DNA from 2 places in the Streptomyces sp. NPDC051217 genome. Region 2 is predicted to be linked to the other one. Evidence: riboswitches for the same ligand, from Rfam matches in the RefSeq annotation. Region 2 holds a riboswitch; the other holds the start of a gene.
What was found. A riboswitch is a leader RNA that binds a small molecule or an ion and turns the genes downstream of it on or off. The one in region 2 is predicted to bind glycine.

Region 1: it holds a riboswitch for glycine, as region 2 does, so the genes downstream of both, gcvT (glycine cleavage system aminomethyltransferase GcvT) here and gcvP (aminomethyl-transferring glycine dehydrogenase) in region 2, are expected to answer to the same signal.

The regions. Positions count from the first base shown of each region.
Region 1 is NZ_JBITEV010000009.1:84,221-94,065, reverse strand. Features, by position in the region: gene ACIBBB_RS21065 (ABC transporter permease) at 1-399, opposite strand, end outside; gene ACIBBB_RS21060 (enhanced serine sensitivity protein SseB C-terminal domain-containing protein) at 850-1,644, opposite strand; gene ACIBBB_RS21055 (enhanced serine sensitivity protein SseB) at 1,777-2,526, opposite strand; gene ACIBBB_RS21050 (AAA family ATPase) at 2,672-3,346, opposite strand; glycine riboswitch at 3,549-3,646, shown strand; gene gcvT (glycine cleavage system aminomethyltransferase GcvT) at 3,807-4,973, shown strand; gene gcvH (glycine cleavage system protein GcvH) at 5,064-5,441, shown strand; gene glyA (serine hydroxymethyltransferase) at 5,458-6,726, shown strand; gene ACIBBB_RS21030 (L-serine ammonia-lyase) at 6,870-8,252, shown strand; gene ACIBBB_RS21025 (hypothetical protein) at 8,349-9,119, opposite strand; gene ACIBBB_RS21020 (hypothetical protein) at 9,186-9,557, opposite strand.
Region 2 is NZ_JBITEV010000019.1:8,929-18,773, forward strand. Features, by position in the region: gene ACIBBB_RS31495 (DNA polymerase IV) at 1-1,139, shown strand, start outside; gene ACIBBB_RS31500 (PRC-barrel domain-containing protein) at 1,136-1,543, opposite strand; glycine riboswitch at 1,656-1,753, shown strand; gene gcvP (aminomethyl-transferring glycine dehydrogenase) at 1,932-4,817, shown strand; gene ACIBBB_RS31510 (DUF5999 family protein) at 4,956-5,162, opposite strand; gene ACIBBB_RS31515 (hypothetical protein) at 5,529-6,146, opposite strand; gene ACIBBB_RS31520 (glutamate--cysteine ligase) at 6,651-8,183, shown strand; gene ACIBBB_RS31525 (substrate-binding domain-containing protein) at 8,352-9,845, opposite strand, start outside.

The DNA.
Region 1 (9,845 bases), on a different contig from region 2:
CAGCGTGGCTCCGGCGGCGACGAGGAGCGAGACCCAGGAGCCCTCGATGATGCGGGCGAGGAGGTCACGGCCGAGACCGGGCTCCACACCGAGCGGGTGGTCCCAGCTCATGCCGCCCCAGGCGCCCTTGGGGGCCAGCAGCTCCGGGTCGACCAGGTCCTGGTTCAGGGCGTTGGGGTCGAGATCGAAGAGTGCCTGGATGGGCTTGGCAAGGACAGCGAGCAGGACCAGCAGGATGACAACGATGCCGCCGGCCACGGCGGCCTTGTCGCGCTTGAAGCGCGTCCAGGCTATTCGACCGAGCGAACGCCCCTCTATCTGGCTCTGCTTGGCGCCCGTGAGCACTGCCTCCGGCTGCACTTCGGCAGCCGACTTGGTGGTCTCGATCGGTGCGGTCACAACGTCTTCGACCCCTCCTGGCCGGCGGTCGCCGGCCCGTACCCGCCGTTGTAACGGCCTGTCTCGCATCAGTTGGCGCACACATCGGTGCTGGTGTCGCGGAAGCGTCCCGTCAAGGGCTTCCCGTGGAGCGATGCCGGGCTGCTCGCACAAGGGACCGACGGTCCCCGCTGCGGGGAGTCTTCATGGCCGAAGTGATCACCCGCCAGTGGTCAAGGGGAATGTTTGCTCAAACGTGATGGAGTCAGACACCTACCGTTATCCGGACGTTGTGATCGCCTCAGCGGAACGGCCGACCGTTTTCGCTATGTTTCGGTACGGCTCGCGACGTCCGTAGTCCGTACGGTACGCCTGTCGTACCGGCCGGTACGGCGCGGGGCGCAGGCGTTACCGGCTCGGCGGCCGGCGGGGGCGGGGCGGTGCGGGGATCTGCCGCCGGTCGGCGGCTGGTCAGTAGGCGCGTGGCGCGGCCGGCGGGTAGCCGTAGCCGGACGCGGCCTGGGGCGCCCCGTGGGCCTCCCGGTCGTAGAACGGCCGGGAGTTGGCCCGCAGCCACATCGTGACCGGGTCGTACTCGTCGGACATCGCGACGGTGGAGACCGGCAGCCCCTCGGGGACCGCACCGATCGACTGCTGCATCATCGCGCGCACGGCGTCGACGGACGCCGGACTCGTGTCGTACAGATCCAGCCCGATCGTGAGATATGGGGCACCCAGTGCCGGGTGGACCCATGCGCGGCGCAACGACCGTACGGCGGGGGTGCGGTGGGCGTTCTGCGTGAGCAGCGCGTAGAACTGCGGGATCTCGACGGCCGGTTCGGAGAGCCGCAGCGGGCCCGCGGGCATCCGGTCGAGGCCGGTGGCGATCCGGCGCAGGTCGAGCCAGGGGATGCCGACGCCGCCGCCGGGCGCGTGCGGGTTCAGCCAGATCCCCCAGCGTTCGGGGTAGAGGGCGCGGGCGATGTCGCGGCCGGTGACGACCTCGTGCGCGCGGTTCCAGCCACTGACGGAGAGCTCCTGGGCGGAGGTGACGCAGGGCGCGTAGCCAAGGCCGTCGACCTCCATGTTCCCGTACTGGGCGTCGGGCGAGCCCGCACGGCCGTGCCAGAGCAGCATCCACACCTGACCCGCCGAGCCGTCCGCGAGTGCCTGGAGCAGCGCCTCGTAGGCGTCGTAGCGTCCTGGCGTCACCTGGCGCATCATGTGCTCGACCTGCCCGGCCGCCGCGGTGCCTGACGCGCTCACTCTTGGTCCCGCCCCTCGTCGATCCACCATTTGGACCGGCCTCCCCCGCTTCGGGCCCGTGCCGGCCAGGCCATCAAACCAGCTTAGTCCGGCGGGTCATGGCCGGATCCGGGGCACGGGCCGCACGGCGTGTTACGCGGGCGGGACGGCCGTCCGCTGGTAGAAGGGCCGCACCCGCGCCACCATCCACGTTCCTACCGGATCCTGGGTGGCGTCCAGCAGTACGAGATTGACCGGCCAGCCGACCTGGACCCGGCCGAGCGCCCTGCCGAGCGCGTCCATGGGCGCGTTGCGTTCGGCGGCCTCCCAGGAGGAGAGCTGGACGCCGATGAAGAGCACCGGGGGTTCGCCCTCGATGCTCGCGAGGCCCCGGCGCGCGGTGAGGACGACGCCGGACGCCTCGAACTCCTCGGCGGCCGCCGTCAGGAAGTCGACGGGGTCCTCCTGCCAGTCGGGCTCGAAGAGCCGCACCCGGCCGCCGCTCGCGGGCCCGTCCAGCGGCGTACGGCCCACCCGGCACAGCTCGGCGACGGCGAGCGGCGGCAGCGGCGCGCCGACCATGCCGCCGGGGTTCACGGCGATACCGAGCTGCGGGGGCAGGCCGCGCGCGAACTCACGGGCCGGGGCGACCGTGAAGGGCATATGGGCCCCGACGCACTGGAGGAACTGCTGCTCGGAGCTGAAGACCGGGACGTACGGCGCGCCCTCGATCTCCAGGGTGGGCAGATCGAGTCCGGGGCTGTCCGGTCCGCCGCCGTTGGGGAGCGGCACCCAGAGTTGGCTGCGGCCGAGGACCTCGACCAGCCGCCCGCCCGCCGCCGTGTTCCCGAGCGACGCGGCGAGCACCTCTTCCAACTCGTTGCCCGGCCATGCTGTGTTCACTGACTCTCCCGTATCGCCCCGTACGACTTCCCCGCCCCCGCGTACCCCGGAAGACCCTAACCCTGCGGGGTCGCTGCCGTTGTGGCCCTGCGCGGGCCCGGCCGGCCGGGCGCCGGTGGCCGGATCCGACCGGCGCGCGCCCCGCTCATGCCCCCCGGAAGTCGATCCCCACCAGCGCGCCCGCCGCGTCACGGTCCAGCAGGACCGCCGAGACACAGCCCGCCGGGAGGCGGCCCGACTCCGCGCCCGTGACCAGGCGGGACACCGCGCGGCGGTGGCGGGCGAAGGCGTAGCCCGACACACCGCGGCCGCGTTCGCGCTGGCCGGCGCGGGCCGTCTTCGGCGTGACGTCCAGCAGGACGAGATGGAGCCGTCTGCCGCGCCGCCGCGCCTCGCGGGCCAGCCAGCGGCGTACCCACGCCTGGGTGCCGCAGTCGTGCACCACGACGCTCGCGCCGGAGCGCAGCGCCCGCCGCAGCCCCGCGTAGTGCGCGAGGCGCACCAGCGGCCGGTAGACCGCGTACGGCAGCCGCGCGGGCAGCCGGCGTGCCCAGCGGTCGCGGGTGTCCTGCGAGTCGATCCCCCGGCCCGCCGCGGCACGGCCGATCAGCGTGGACTTCCCGCTGCCCGGCAGCCCGGAGACGACGACCACGTCGCCGTCGCCGAACGTCAGGCGCCGGGGCCCCCGGCTGCTCCGTTCGCGCAGGTCCCGGACGACCGGCGGGACCGCCGCCAAGGTCCGGCGGGGGACGGCTGCCGGCTGGGCGGGCACCCCCGCGGTCGTCGCGTACGCGCCTGCACGGGACCGCTGCAACGTCATCGCCCTCCCCCTGTGGGGTCCATCGCCCTGGTCGATGTTCCCTGCCCTTGAAGTGTAAAGAATGGGTAATACGGCACAAGCGTTTTGCTGATCACGGCCCTGTCGGCCCGTCCGATCGGCCGGACGGACGCCCTCGCCGCCCTCCCTCCCCGGGGAGACCGGCGCGTGCGATGATGTGCGCGCCAACTCCATAACGGCCGTTCGAATCCGCGCGGGAGAGTCCTGGTCACCGTGGGTGCCAGGCGCCGAAGGAGCAAGTCCCTCCCTTGAATCTCTCAGGCCCAGTACCGCGCGGACGAGGCAGATCTGAAAAGCGAATCGCCGTCAGGCGCTTCCACCCAAGGTGCAAGTCACGACCTCCGTATGCGTACGTGTACGTACACGTCGTGGTGAACCTCTCAGGTTCCGATGACAGATGGGGAGGATTGTCCTCTCTGTCATGCCCCTGGGAGCCACACCTATGAGCAATACGTCTCACACCCCCGCCCCCGACGCGGCGGCTGGTCCCGACGGCCCGCGCCACACCGCGCTCGACGCCGTGCACCGCGCGCTGGGCGCCACGATGACCGACTTCGCGGGCTGGGACATGCCGCTGCGGTACGCCAGCGAGCGCGAGGAGCACCTCGCCGTCCGTACGAAGGCCGGGCTCTTCGACCTCTCCCACATGGGTGAGATCACCGTCACCGGCCCACAGGCGGCCGAGGCGCTGGACTACGCGCTGGTCGGCAATATCGGCTCGGTCGCCGTGGGCCGCGCCCGCTACACCATGATCTGCCAGGAGGACGGCGGCATCCTGGACGACCTGATCGTGTACCGCCTCGACAGCCACGGGTCACCCGAATTCATGGTCGTCGCGAACGCCTCCAACGCGCAGGTGGTGCTCGACGAGCTGACGGGCCGCGCCGCGGACTTCGACGTCGAGGTGCGGGACGACCGCGACGCGTACGCGCTCCTCGCCGTCCAGGGCCCCGAGTCGCCCGGCATCCTCGCCCCGCTCACCGACGCCGATCTGAACGGGCTCAAGTACTACGCCGGGCTGCCCGGCACCGTCGCGGGCGTGCCCGCGCTGATCGCCCGCACCGGCTACACGGGTGAGGACGGCTTCGAGCTGTTCGTGGAGCCCCGGCACGCGGAAGGGCTGTGGCAGGCGCTGACGGCCGCGGGCGCGTCCGCCGGACTCGTACCGGCCGGGCTCTCCTGCCGCGACACCCTGCGCATGGAGGCCGGGATGCCGCTGTACGGGCAGGAGCTCAACACCGGTCTCACGCCCTTCGACGCGGGCCTGGGCAGGGTCGTCAAGTTCGAGAAGGAGGGTTACTTCGTGGGCCGTACGGCGCTGGAGGCCGCCGCCGAGCGGGCCGAGAGCGCGCCGCCGCGCAAGCTGGTGGGGCTCGTCGCCGAGGGCCGCCGGGTGCCGCGCGCCGGATATCCGGTCGTGGCCGAAGGACAGGTGGTGGGCCACGTCACCTCGGGCGCGCCGTCGCCGACGCTGGGCCGGCCGATCGCGATGGCCTACGTGGACGCGTCGCACGCCGCGGCGGGCACGGCGGGTGTCGGGGTCGACATCCGCGGCTCGATCGAGCCGTACGAGGTCGTCGCGCTGCCCTTCTACAAGCGACAGAAGTAGCGCCCGGCACCCGCGAGGTGCCGGGCCGGTATCTCACTGGGCAAGACACGTGTTCACCACCACTCCCCCGCGTACAGGAGAATTCACGCCATGAGCAACCCCCAGCAGCTGCGCTACAGCAAGGAGCACGAGTGGCTGTCGACCGCCGAGGACGGCGTGTCGACGGTCGGCATCACGGAGTTCGCGGCGAACGCCCTCGGCGACGTCGTGTTCGCCCAGCTCCCCGCGGTCGGTGACACGGTGACCGCGGGCGAGACCTGCGGCGAGCTGGAGTCGACCAAGTCGGTCAGCGACCTGTACTCCCCCGTGACGGGTGAGGTCACCGAGGCGAACCAGGACGTCGTGGACGACCCCTCGCTGGTGAACTCCGCGCCCTTCGAGGGCGGCTGGCTGTTCAAGGTACGCGTCGCGGAGGAGCCGAAGGACCTGCTCTCCGCCGACGAGTACACCGAATTCTCCGGCAACTGAGACCCCAGGGACTGTGATGTCTTCGAAGTCGCTCCTCAACTCCTCACTCCACGAGCTCGACCCGGACGTCGCCGCCGCCGTCGACTCCGAACTCCACCGACAGCAGTCGACGCTCGAAATGATCGCGTCGGAGAACTTCGCTCCGGTCGCCGTCATGGAGGCCCAGGGCTCCGTCCTGACCAACAAGTACGCCGAGGGTTACCCGGGCCGCCGCTACTACGGCGGCTGTGAGTACGTCGACGTGATCGAGAACATCGCGATCGACCGGGTGAAGGCGCTCTTCGGCGCCGAGCACGCCAATGTGCAGCCGCACTCCGGCGCGCAGGCCAACGCCGCGGCGATGTTCGCGCTGCTGAAGCCCGGCGACACGATCATGGGCCTGAACCTGGCCCACGGCGGTCACCTGACGCACGGCATGAAGATCAACTTCTCCGGCAAGCTCTACAACGTGGTCGCCTACCACGTCGACGAGGAGAGCGGCCAGGTCGACATGGCCGAGGTCGAGCGCCTGGCGAAGGAGTCGCGCCCCAAGCTCATCGTGGCCGGCTGGTCCGCGTACCCGCGTCAGCTCGACTTCGCCGCGTTCCGCCGGATCGCCGACGAGGTCGACGCGTACCTGATGGTCGACATGGCGCACTTCGCCGGTCTGGTCGCGGCCGGGCTGCACCCGAACCCGGTGCCGCACGCGCACGTCGTCACCACGACCACGCACAAGACCCTGGGCGGCCCTCGTGGCGGCGTGATCCTCTCCACCCAGGAGCTGGCCAAGAAGATCAACTCCGCGGTCTTCCCGGGTCAGCAGGGCGGCCCGCTGGAGCATGTCATCGCGGCGAAGGCGGTCTCCTTCAAGATCGCGGCGACCGAGGAGTTCAAGGAGCGCCAGCAGCTCACGCTGGACGGCGCGCGCATCCTCGCCGAGCGGCTGGTCCAGGACGACGTCACCGAGGTCGGCGTCTCGGTCCTGTCGGGCGGTACGGACGTGCATCTGGTCCTGGTCGACCTGCGGAACTCGGAGCTGGACGGCCGGCAGGCCGAGGACCGGCTGCACGAGATCGGCATCACGGTCAACCGCAACGCCGTCCCGAACGACCCGCGCCCGCCGATGGTCACCTCCGGCCTGCGGATCGGCACCCCGGCACTGGCCACCCGCGGCTTCACGGCCGAGGACTTCACCGAGGTCGCGGACGTCATCGCTTCGGCCCTGAAGCCGGAGTTCGACCGCGAGGCCCTGGCGGCGCGCGTGACGGCACTGGCGACGAAGCACCCGCTGTACCCCAGCCTGTAGTCGCACCCGCGACCAAGGCCCACGGCCGCGCCGCGCGCACCCGACCGGCGCGCGCGGCGCGCCGTACCGTCGCACCTGTAGTTACGTTTTCTGCACCACCCCCGGCAGACAACGGCGTCTACCAGTCCACAAGGAGTCCCACCGTGGCCATCTCGGTCTTCGACCTGTTCTCGATCGGCATCGGCCCGTCCAGCTCCCATACGGTCGGCCCCATGCGCGCGGCCGGTCTCTTCGCGCGGAGGCTGAAGAACGAGGGCCTGATGGCCCACACCGCCTCGGTTCGGGCCGAGCTGTTCGGCTCTCTCGGCGCCACCGGCCACGGCCACGGGACGCCCAAGGCGGTGCTGCTGGGCCTGGCCGGCGAGTCCCCCCGTACGGTCGACGTCGAGTCCGCCGACGCGCGGGTGGAGGCCATCCGCGGCAGCGGCCGGATCAGCCTGCTCGGGATGCACGAGATCCCCTTCGACTTCGACGCGGACCTGATCCTGCACCGGCGCAAGGCGCTGCCGTACCACGCGAACGGCATGACGGTCTTCGCGTACGACTCCGCCGGCGGCACGCTCCTGGAGAAGACGTACTACTCGGTCGGCGGCGGCTTCGTCGTGGACGAGGACGCCGTGGGCGAGGACCGCATCAAGCTGGACGACACGGTGCTGACGTACCGCTTCCGCAGCGGTGACGAGCTGCTGCGGCTGGCCGGCGAGACCGGGCTCTCGATCTCCGCGCTGATGCTGGAGAACGAGAAGGCGTGGCGCACGGAGACCGAGATCCGCGAGGGGCTGCTGGAGATCTGGGGGGCCATGCGGGAGTGCGTGTCACACGGCATGACCCGCGAGGGCCTCCTGCCCGGCGGCCTCAAGGTCCGCCGCCGCGCGGCGAACTCCGCCCGGCAGCTGCGCGCCGAGGGCGACCCGGCGGCCCGCGCGATGGAGTGGATCACCCTCTACGCGATGGCGGTCAACGAGGAGAACGCGGCGGGCGGCCGCGTCGTCACCGCCCCCACGAACGGCGCGGCGGGCATCATCCCGGCGGTGCTGCACTACTACCTGAATTTCGCCGCGGCCGGCCACACGGACGCCGAGAAGGACGACGACGTCGTCCGTTTCCTGCTCGCCGCCGGCGCGATCGGCATGCTCTTCAAGGAGAACGCGTCCATCTCGGGCGCCGAGGTCGGCTGCCAGGGCGAGGTCGGCTCCGCCTGCTCGATGGCGGCGGGCGCCCTCGCGGAGGTCCTGGGCGGCAGCCCCGAGCAGGTCGAGAACGCCGCCGAGATCGGTATGGAACACAACCTCGGCCTGACCTGCGACCCGGTCGGCGGCCTCGTACAGATCCCCTGCATCGAGCGCAACGGCATGGCGGCGGTCAAGGCGGTGACGGCGGCGAAGATGGCACTGCGCGGCGACGGCAGCCACAAGGTGTCGCTGGACAAGGTCATAAAGACGATGAAGGAGACCGGCGCCGACATGTCGGTCAAGTACAAGGAGACCGCGCGGGGCGGGCTCGCGGTGAACATCATCGAGTGCTGACGGCGGCATCGGCCGGACTGCGCCCATGAGCCGTCCCCGCCCATGTCCGTGCTGTGGGCATCTCGTCCTTGCCGACATGCCCGGTTCCTACGACGCTCAGCGGAAGATGGCTACCGCGTCCAACGTCAGCTCGCCCGCCTCGCGGTTCCAGGTCTTCACCTTGCCGAGGCAGCGGGCCTGGAACTCCCCGCTGAAGTACTCCTCGTGCTGGAACCCCTCGCGGACCCCGGTCGACTCGCAAATGATCTTCACATGGGAGGGCGGCTCCGCGTTGCCGTAACGGGCGCGCAGCACGACCTCGCCGCCGCTCGAACTGCGGGCGGTGAACCGGCCGGTGACCGAGACGAACTCCGACATGACAGCGCTCAGCGATGCCTCGTCGGCGCCGCTCTCGCGCATCGTGTCGGCGAATGTTCGGTTGGGCACGAGGTGGTCGGTTGTGAGGTCGGCGTGCACCACGACGTCCTCCTTGCGCATCGTGTCCATGAGCATGCCTATCACCGTGATGGGGGTGTTCTCCTGCACATACGTGGTGAACCGCTCTTTGGTGACCTCACGGTGCGCCTTCCCCTCCCCGAACCCGAACTTGCCCAGCAGCCCGACGCCGCTGTTGACATTGGTCCGGTCGGCCACCTCCTGCTCAAGGGCTGCCGAGAAGCCACCGGTCTGGTAGATGTCCATGACGCGCTGGTGGTGCAGGTAGAAGCACATACCGGGGAAAGTGCGATCCGTCGGGCGCCGGCGCCGCAGCCAGCCGAAGCGCAGCAGCACATGCCGGGCGAGGACCAAGACGCACGCGGCCGTCAGCAGCCAGACGAGTACCCATGGCCACCACAGGCTCCACCATTGACCGTCAACGACACCCACGGATCTCCTTGAACGAGTCGGAAAGCGCCAGGCAACCCGTCAGGGCGCGCACGCGCAGCCTCGGTCTCACTGAGTTTCCTCATCAGGCAGCGGACATTCGCCCACATAGGTGATGATCTCCTCCAGGGTGTCCTGATCGGGTTCATCGACCTTGGTCCGGTCGGAGTTCGGCGTAGGCACCTGTATTCCGCGCTCACGGAGATAGGCATCGAACTGCTCGCCGGTCCCGTCGTCGCCGGAGAAACGGGCCCGGAATCCCAACTCGATGGCCCGCCGGCCCAGTCCGGAGTCTCTGTCCTCCAGAAGGTCCGACAGCTTGTCACCCTGGTCGCTGAGAGAGATGAGCTGCGGCTCCGTGAGGGCGTGGGGCGTGGGGTAGAGCAGGACGCGACGGGTGTCCTGCTTCTTGTGCTTCTCTCGTTCCAGCCGCTCGACCAACGGTCAACAGGCTTTCCGCACAGGGAAGTTCGGCCGGGTGATCGCATCCGTCATCTTACGGTGATCCCCACCACCCTCCCCGCTCGCACGTTCGATCCCGACCGTCGTATCCAGCTCGCTCAGGCCGCACTCCCAGATACCCGGCAGGGGTATAATGCCGGGCCCCCACGAGGCCCCTGAGGAACCGGATCGGCATCGCCCTGGTGCGGGGCACTCCACTGAGCTGCGTCCAAGTCGCCTCCGCCGGGTAAGAGCGGTATCGAAGTACCGGGGGAAGGAACTCCATCC
Region 2 (9,845 bases):
AGCTGCTCGGCCGACTGTCACCGCTGGTGGAGCCGCTGAGCCTGGACGAGGCGTTCGTCGACCTGGAGGCGGGTGGCTCGGCGTCCGACTCGGCGTCGGCGCGCGCGACGGGCGAGCGGCTGCGGCGGGACATCCGGGACGTGACCGGGCTGACGGGCTCGGTCGGGCTCGCCGGGTCCAAGATGCTGGCGAAGATCGCCTCCGAGCAGGCCAAGCCCGACGGTCTGGTGCTCATCGAGCCGGGCACGGAGCGTGAGCTGCTGGGGCCGATGACCGTACGGACGCTGCCCGGGGTCGGGCCGGCCACCGGTGAGCATCTGCGCCGGGCGGGGATGATGACCATCGCCGATCTGGCGGAGGCCGGGGAGGACGAGCTCGTACGGCTGGTGGGGAAGGCGCACGGCACGTCGCTGTACCGGATGGCGTCCGGGCACGACGACCGGCCGGTGGTGGCCGAGCGTGAGACCAAGTCCGTCTCCGTCGAGGACACCTTCGATGTCGATCTTCACGACCGGCTGCGGGTGAGGACCGAGGTGGACCGGCTGGCGGAGCGGTGTGTGCGGCGGCTGCGGGAGTCCCGGCACTCGGGCCGGACGATCGTCCTGAAGGTGCGGCGGTACGACTTCTCGACGCTCACCCGCTCCGAGACGCTCCGCGGGCCCACCGACGACCCTGTGGTGGTGCGTGAGGCCGCGGGGAGGCTGCTGGAGTCCCTGGACACCACCGGAGGGGTGCGGCTGCTGGGGGTCGGGGTGACGGGGCTGACCGACTACACGCAGGAGGACCTGTTCGCCCAGGCGGCGGCGGAGGCGGCGAGTGCCGCGGGTCCCGCGCACGAACCGGACGCCGCGGCGGCGGACGAGCCCGAGCCGCTGTCGCCGGCGCCCGGCGCGGACGCGGGCGCGGGCGCGTCCGCGGAGGCCGTCACCGAGCGGCACTGGCCGGCGGGGCACGACGTGCGCCATGCCGAGTTCGGCGCGGGGTGGGTGCAGGGAAGCGGGGTGGGGCGGGTCACCGTACGGTTCGAGGAGCCCACATCGGCGGTGCCGGGGCGGGTGCGCACGTTCCGTACGGACGATCCCGACCTGGAGCTCTCGGAGCCACTGCCCCTGGTCGCGGCACCACCGGACACGCCTTAGGGCGTGTCCCGGTCGCCGGGACGGGTGGTGTCGTCGCGGCCCGCCACGCGGCCGAAGTCGCGGTCGGCCGGGCGTTCCGGGGCCGCGGGCTCCGGCAGGGCCAGTTGGTAGTGGTGGTAGAGCTGGATCTCCTGGTCGGGGGAGAGATGGCGGCCGACCCCGAAGTCCGGGGCGTCCTTGATCAGGCCCCGCTCGTACGGGATGTGCAGGGACTCGTCGCGGTAGGTGCTGGGGGCCAGGGGCACGAACGCGTCCCGGCTGAACAGACCGGTCCGTACCGCCGCCCACTCCGGCACACCGGTCGCATCGTCCAGATACACCTCGTCGACGGTGCCGATCTTGTGCCCGTCGCGGTCGTACGCCTTGCGGCCGATCAGGCTGCGCGGATCGATGTCGGTCTGCACGGTCCCTCCAACTGGTCGCATATGCTCCCTCACTCTAAGAAAGGACACATTTGGGTTATCGGCCACTCGAAGACCCTGGCAGGAACTCGCTGGTAGGCTGGTCGGTGGCTGTGGACCCCATGCGGGAGAGCCGTCCGGTGAGACTGCCGGAGGCGCCGAAGGAGCAAATCCTCCCCGGAAACTCTCAGGCCCCCGTACCGCATGGACGAGGTCACTCTGGAAAGCAGAGCAGGTGTCGGACGGCATCCGCTCTCACCGACGGTGAAAGTCGGCCCGCTTCGCGGCGGACCGGTGAAACTCTCAGGTTGATGTGACAGAGGGGGAGGCCGTCCGGGCACCTGTGTATCGGTGCCCCTCGCAGGTCGCGCCAGACCAGGAGGCCTCCCGTATGACAGCCCATCGCACACCGCTCTCGCAGCTGGAGCGAGGAATCCCGTTCGAGCAGCGCCATGTCGGCCCCGACACCGCCGCGCAGGCGAAGATGCTCGCGCAGGTCGGCTACGGCTCGCTCGACGAACTGACCGCCGCCGCGGTGCCCGACGTGATCAAGAGCGCCGAGGCCCTGCGGCTGCCCGCCGCGCGGACCGAGGCCGAGGTGCTCGCCGAGCTGCGGTCCCTCGCGGAGCGCAACCAGGTCCTCGCGCCGATGATCGGCCTCGGCTACTACGGCACGTTCACACCGCCGGTGATCCTCCGCAACGTGATGGAGAATCCGGCCTGGTACACCGCGTACACGCCGTACCAGCCCGAGATCTCCCAGGGCCGTCTTGAGGCGCTGCTCAACTTCCAGACCGTGGTGGCCGATCTGACCGGCCTGCCGACGTCGGGTGCCTCCCTGCTGGACGAGGGCACGGCCGCCGCCGAGGCCATGGCGCTCGCCCGGCGTGTCGGCAAGGTGAAGGAAGGCGTCTTCCTGGTCGACGCCGACGCCCTGCCGCAGACCGTCGCGGTGATCCGCACCCGGGCCGAACCGGCCGGCGTCGACGTCCTCGTCGCCGACCTGGCCGACGGGATCCCCGCCGAGGCCGCCGAGCGCGGGGTCTTCGGTGTACTCGTGCAGTACCCGGGCGCGTCGGGAGCCGTACGGGACATCAAGCCCGTCATCGAGCGGGCGCACGAACTCGGCGCCGTCGTCACCGTCGCCGCCGACCTGCTGGCGCTCACACTGCTCACCTCACCCGGTGAGCTCGGCGCGGACATCGCCGTCGGCACCACCCAGCGGTTCGGCGTCCCCATGGGCTTCGGCGGACCGCACGCCGGATACATGGCCGTACGCGAGAAGTTCGCCCGCAACCTGCCCGGACGGCTCGTCGGGGTCTCCGTGGACGCCGACGGGAACAAGGCGTACCGGCTGGCGCTCCAGACCCGCGAGCAGCACATCCGGCGCGAGAAGGCCACCAGCAACATCTGCACCGCGCAGGTGCTGCTCGCCGTGATGGCCGGGATGTACGCGGTCTACCACGGCCCCGACGGGCTGCGCGCCATCGCCGAACGCACCCACCGCTACGCGACCGTCCTCGCCGAGGGCCTGCGCGCGGGCGGCGTCGAGATCGTGCACAAGGCGTACTTCGACACGCTGACCGTACGGGTGCCGGGCCGCGCCGCCGAGGTCGTGGCCGCCGCCCGCGAGGGCGGGGTCAACCTCCATCTCGTCGACGCCGACCATGTCTCGCTCGCCTGCGACGAGACGACCGGGCGCGCCCAACTCGCTTCCGTATGGACCGCCTTCGGCGTCACCGGCGACATCGAGGCTCTGGACGCCGCCTCCGGCGACGCGCTGCCGGAGACCCTGCTGCGTACGGACGACTACCTCACGCACCCGGTCTTCCACCAGTACCGCTCCGAGACCGCGATGCTGCGCTACCTGCGCAGGCTCGCAGACCGTGACTACGCGCTGGACCGCGGCATGATCCCCCTCGGCTCCTGCACCATGAAGCTCAACGCCACCACCGAGATGGAGCCGGTGACCTGGCCGGAGTTCGCCGCGCTGCACCCCTTCGCGCCGGCCGACCAGGCGCAGGGCTATCTCACGCTCATCCGTGAGCTGGAGGAGCGTCTGGCGGAGGTCACCGGCTACGACGCGGTGTCCCTCCAGCCCAACGCCGGTTCCCAGGGCGAACTCGCCGGGCTGCTGGCCGTACGGGCGTACCACCGCGCCAACGGCGACACCGGCCGCACCGTCTGCCTCATCCCGTCCTCCGCGCACGGCACGAACGCCGCGAGCGCGGTCATGGCCGGTATGAGGGTCGTCGTCGTGAAGACCCGCGAGGACGGTGACGTCGACGTCGACGACCTGCACGCCAAGATCGAGCGGCACGGCGACGAACTGGCCGTCCTGATGGTCACCTACCCGTCCACGCACGGTGTGTTCGAGGAGCACATCAGCGACATCTGCGCGGCCGTGCACGACGCGGGCGGTCAGGTGTACGTCGACGGCGCGAACCTCAACGCGCTGGTGGGGCTGGCGAAGCCGGGCCGGTTCGGCTCGGACGTGTCGCACCTGAACCTGCACAAGACCTTCTGCATCCCGCACGGCGGCGGCGGCCCCGGTGTCGGCCCGGTCGGCGTACGCGCCCACCTCGCCCCGTACCTGCCCAACCACCCGCTCCAGCCCGCCGCCGGCCCCGAGACGGGCGTCGGACCGATCTCGGCGGCCCCCTGGGGCTCCGCGGGGATACTCCCGATCTCCTGGGCCTACGTCCGGCTGATGGGTGGTGAGGGCCTCAAGCGCGCCACGCAGGTCGCCGTGCTGGCCGCGAACTACATCGCCAAGCGGCTTGAGCCGCACTTCCCGGTTCTGTACACGGGTCCGCACGGGCTGGTGGCACACGAGTGCATCGTGGATCTGCGTCCGCTGTCGAAGTCGACCGGCGTCAGCGTCGACGACATCGCCAAGCGGCTCATCGACTACGGGTTCCACGCGCCCACGATGTCGTTCCCGGTGGCCGGCACGCTGATGATCGAGCCCACCGAGAGCGAGGACCTCGCCGAACTCGACCGGTTCTGCGAGACGATGATCGCGATCCGCGCCGAGATCGAGAAGGTCGCGTCGGGGCACTGGCCGGCGGACGACAATCCGCTGCGCAACGCCCCGCACACGGCCGCCGCGCTGGGCGGGGAGTGGGAGCACGCGTACAGCCGTCAGGAGGCGGTCTTCCCGGCCGGGGTCTCGGCGGCCGACAAGTACTGGCCTCCGGTCCGCCGGATCGACGGTGCGTTCGGTGACCGCAATCTCGTGTGTTCGTGCCCGCCGCTGGACGAGTACGACAACTGACGGACGGCGCGCGGCCGTCGGGCGTGCGATGCGCGGACGGACGGCGTACGCGGCTCGCTCGGGGCAGCCGGGCGACGCACATGCGTCGGGGCCGGTTCGGAGTGAATTCTCCGGGCCGGCCCCCTTTTACGGACGGCTTCAGGCTGCCGTCATCACCTGCTCGCTCCCGGACGGCCGGTGCGGAGCGATGATCTGGCCGTCGGGCAGCAGCTCCCCGGTGTCCTCGAAGAGCAGGACGCCGTTGCACAGCAGGCTCCAGCCCTGTTCCGGGTGGTGGGCCGCGTGACGCGCGGCTTCCCGGTCGGCTGAGTCGGCTGTCGGACAGGCTGGCTGGTGCTGGCACATGGGTGGTTTCTTTCGCTGCGTCGTGGTGTGTGTCCTGCGGCTCGACGTGGTCATGGCCGCCCCCCGGTTTCTCTTGGTCCGTACCCCAGTGTTGCCCCACGGACGTCGATCCGCAGGGATTTCGCGGCAGCGCTTGTCTCTGCTTAAGGACGTGTCACCCGCCCGGACGGTTCAGCCCAACTCGGCTGTCCTTTCGGGTGGTTCGGGGTGACCCGTCCGGACTAGTCCGGACGGGCGCGGCACGGTGCCCCGTAATCAGCACAGAGCCCCGTGACCGTTGAGGGGTCACGGGGCAGTGTATGGCGCGTGGGGCGGTTGGGAGACGGTCGGGACGCAGGCCGTCCGAAGGCGGTCGGCCGGTGAGGCTCAGCCGGTGGTCAGCAGGGGCCCGGACGCGGCGGATGCCGTCGCCGCGGAGAGCTCCGAGGTCAGGCGCAGACCCATCATCGGAAGCAGGTCGGCGACGCGGTGGGGCCGGTGGGCCACGATGCCGGGTGGGGCGGGAGCGAGCGGGATCAGCAGGTCGGCCGGAGCGGGAGCGCCGACCGAGGCGTCGGCCTCGACGTCCTGGTGCAGCCAGAGGGTGAGCATGTACAGGCCCGGCACCGAGAGCAGCCGTGGCTGGTACGGCGCCTTCACCGTCTCGGCTTGCCGCAGGGCCCGTTCGGTGGCGGCGATGTAGGGGCCCTCGAAGAAGCGCGAGAACGCCCAGCCGTCCGGGGTGAGCATCGTGTCCGCGGCCGCGACGGCACGGTCGCCGCTGCGGATCAGGAAACGCCAGCCGGCCAGCCTGGTCTGCGGCGCGTCGCTGCTCGGGGTGATCTGTTCAAGTACGTGTACCGGAAGGGGCAGTTCGGGGCTCAGAGGTCCCTGGACGGACCGGAGAGCGGGTGTACGGGCCTCGCGCACGGCGGTGGGAGAACCGAGTGCCGCGAGGACGCTGCGCAGGGCGGGCGCTGGAGCCGGGGAGACATGCAGCGGCATAGTGGGTTGCCTCTCGCTCAGTAGGCACAGTGAAGCGTCGAAGGTACGGGGTGCGGACGTCGCTGTCGGCGCACGTGGTCAGAGGATGGCCCCAGGCCGTAGCCGGGCTTCAACTCTCTGCCTCGCTCGGGCAGAGTTTATACGATGCGTGTTCACAGAATGTTTCTTCCGTCTGTCGCCCTTATTGCGTCAAGGCGATATCCGGTCCTTCTGGTACGGAATCGCCTTCGACGAACCGTCAGATGGACGGTGAACACAGGCTCTTGGCCTGGGGTTATTCGGCCGGAGCGGTAGGCCGAAACTCGTCGGGCGTTTTCGTTGACCGGCCGGGGAGTGAATTTGCTCACTGCGCCATGCCGACGGAATGTGCCGCGAGGCAGTTCTGTCCACTCTACCCGGCGCTCCGCGGAAACGGGGCGTTATGGATCACTCAGTCTGGGCACTATCGATCGTGAAGCGATGCCCGGCGCCGCCGGGAAGCCGACGCGAAGGAGGGACCCTCCGATGGGGGAGAAGGTCGAATCGGACGGTACCGGCGTGTCCGATCGACAGGAATACCGCAGGAAGCTCCAGCAGTGCCTCGCGGTGCTGGGGCGGCTCCTGGGGGAGAGGCGGTTCGACCGGCCCAGGAATCTGATGGGTCTGGAGATCGAGCTGAATCTCGCCGGATCCGACGGGATGCCCCGGATGATGAATGCGGAAGTTCTTGAACGGATCGCGAGCCGTGATTTCCAGACCGAACTCGGAATGTTCAACCTGGAAGTGAATATCGCCCCGCACCGGCTTGGCGGACGCGTTCTCGACCAGCTCGCCGAAGAGCTGCGCACGGGTCTTGGATATGCCCATCGCAAAGCGAATGAGGTCGACGCCGGCATCGTGATGATCGGCATTCTGCCGACACTCTCCCTCGACGACGTCGTCTCCACGAACCTCTCGGACGCGGACCGCTACACACTTCTCAACGACCGGATGGTGGCGGCGCGGGGCGAGGATTTCGTGCTCGACATCGACGGGGTCGAACGTCTCACCTGCAGCTCACCCTCGATCGCGCCCGAAGCGGCCTGCACGTCGGTGCAGTTGCATCTCCAGGTCACGCCGGACCGCTTCGCGGACGTGTGGAACGCCGCGCAGTGCGTCGCCGCCGTACAGATCGCCATCGGTGCCAACGCGCCTTTCCTCTTCGGAAAGGAGCTGTGGCGCGAGTCCCGGCCGCCGCTCTTCCTTCAGGCGACCGACACCCGGCCCCCCGAGCTCCAGGCGCAGGGTGTACGGCCCCGGACCTGGTTCGGCGAGCGCTGGATCGACTCCGCGTACGACCTCTTCGAGGAGAATCTGCGCTATTTCCCGCCGCTACTGCAGATGAGTGACGACCAGGACCCGCACCAGGTCCTGGACGAGGGCGGTACGCCGCGCCTGGCGGAGCTGGTACTCCACAACGGCACCGTCTACCGCTGGAACAGGCCCGTGTACGACGTCGCCGACGGACAGCCCCATCTGCGGGTCGAGAACCGCGTGCTGCCCGCCGGGCCGACCGTCACCGACGTCGTCGCCAACGCCGCCTTCTACTACGGGCTCGTGCGCGCGCTCGCCGAGGACTCCCGACCCGTCTGGACCCGGCTGCCGTTCGCCACCGCCGCGCGGAACTTCGAGACCGCGTGCCGCGACGGCATCGAGGCGCGGCTCCGCTGGCCGCGCAACGGCCGGGCGAGCAGCGGCGTCACCGAGGTGTCGGCGGTCCGGCTCGTCCGCGACGAACTGCTGCCGCTCGCGGCCGCCGGGCTCGACGCGTGGAACGTGGAGCCGGCCGACCGCGACTTCTATCTCGGGGTGATCGAGGGACGCTGCGAGCGGCGTGTGAACGGGGCCTCGTGGCAGGTGGACACCTTCCACCGGGCGCGGGAGGCGGGGCTCCGCCGGGAGGCCGCGCTGGCCGCCACGACCCGGCGCTACGCCGAGCTGATGCACCAGGGGGAGCCGGTGCACACCTGGCCGGTGGGCTTCCCCGCTCCCTCGCGGATGCCGGACCTGTCCGTCTGACGTGGGGGCCGCGGACGCCGGAGTCCTCGCGAGGGCGGGCCAGGGCGTGTGGTGGAAGTAGCGTCGTCCGCCCGCGGGGCGGGGCTCACGCCCGCCGCGGAGCGGCTGACGACTCGTTGGCGCGCGCGATCGCGAGGCGGAGGGACGGCGCTACTTTGCGGACACGCCCTAGGCCCCCACCGACAGGATCGCCTCGGTCATGACCGACCGGATGTCGGCCGGGTCACTCACCTCGTAGCCCGCGCCGCCGGTGATCCGCGCGACCTCGTCCATCGCCTCGGGGTCCGCGTCCGGGCCCACCGCGATCGTGATCAGTGGGACCGGGCGCCTGGGGTCGGCGAGCTTCCTCAACTCGTCCATGAGGGCCGTGCGCGCCGCGCCGTCCGGGTCCGCTCCGCCGGTGAGGACGACGACCGCGTTGCACTTCCCGCTCACGTACGACGACTGCGCCTCTTTGAAGGCGGCCAGCGTCGTGTCGTACATCCCCCTCGCCCCCGTTCCCGTCCCCACCGGCGCCAGTGCCGTAACGGCGTCCGAGAGGCCGTCGCGGTGGGTGCCGCCGCCCTTGGCGCGCTCGCCGAGCGGCGCGGTCTCGGCCAGCTTGCGGAAGCCCTCGTCGCCGTCGAGTCCGGCGGCGAAGTCCCAGAGGCCGACCTCGTCGTCCGGCGTGAACCCGTCGAGTGTCTGGAGCACCGAGGCTTTCGTGACCTCCAGCCGGGACTCGCCGTCGCTCCCCGGTACGGGCTGCGCCATCGAGCCCGAGGTGTCGACGACGACGGTCAGCCGGGCGTGCTGGAGGATCACCGTCCACATGCCGAGCGTCTCCTCGACCATGTCGGGCGTCGGCGGCTGGGCCTTCGTCAGGGCGTACGGCTGGGGTGCGCGGCCGCCCGCGGCCCGGACCAGGTCCTCGCCCACGGTGGAGTGGGCCGTACGGAAGCCGTGCTCCGCCATGGTGCGCTGGGCCTCCTCCTCGTTGAGGAGGGACATGAACCGGGTCACGGCCCGGCTCTCGTCCGTGGTCAGCTCCGGCTCGTCGACGAGGTTCATGGGGTAGTCCAGCAGCGGGGCCGCGTCCGTCGGATAGAACAGCTGGAGATCGGTGGCGCCGCCGTCGGTGGAGTTGTGGGTGAACGCCGCCTGTTCGGTGAGGAAGACCGCCTCGTTGGCCTTGGCGTCCTCCTCGCTCCGCGCCAGGGACGGGATCACCTGGTCGTCGGCGTCCGACACGCGCGGGGCCAGCGCCTCGGCGGTCGCGGCGATCAGGGTGCCGCTGTCCGCTTCCGTCTTCCGCGCGGACGTGACGACGCTGCTGAACGCGAGCAGCCCGGTGGCGCTGCGCGCGGGGTCGGCCGCGCCGAGACGCACCGCGCCCTTGCCGGTGGTGGCCGCCGTCAACTCGGCCCAGGTGTACGTCTTCCGGGGCCAGCCGAGCCTCGTGCCGGCGGAAGGGACCACGGCCAGGGCCACCGGTGTGGTCGCCGCGTTGCCCGTGGGTGTCAGCGCGATGTCCGCGTCGGCGGTCAGCGCGCGCTCGACCCAGACGTCGGAGTCCGGCAGCCATGCCTCGTAGTCGTCCGCGGCCGTGCCGGTGGCGAGGTCGTCGGCGATCTCGTGGTTCTCACGGGCGTCGACCCGGACGTCGATGCAGCGGCCCTCGGA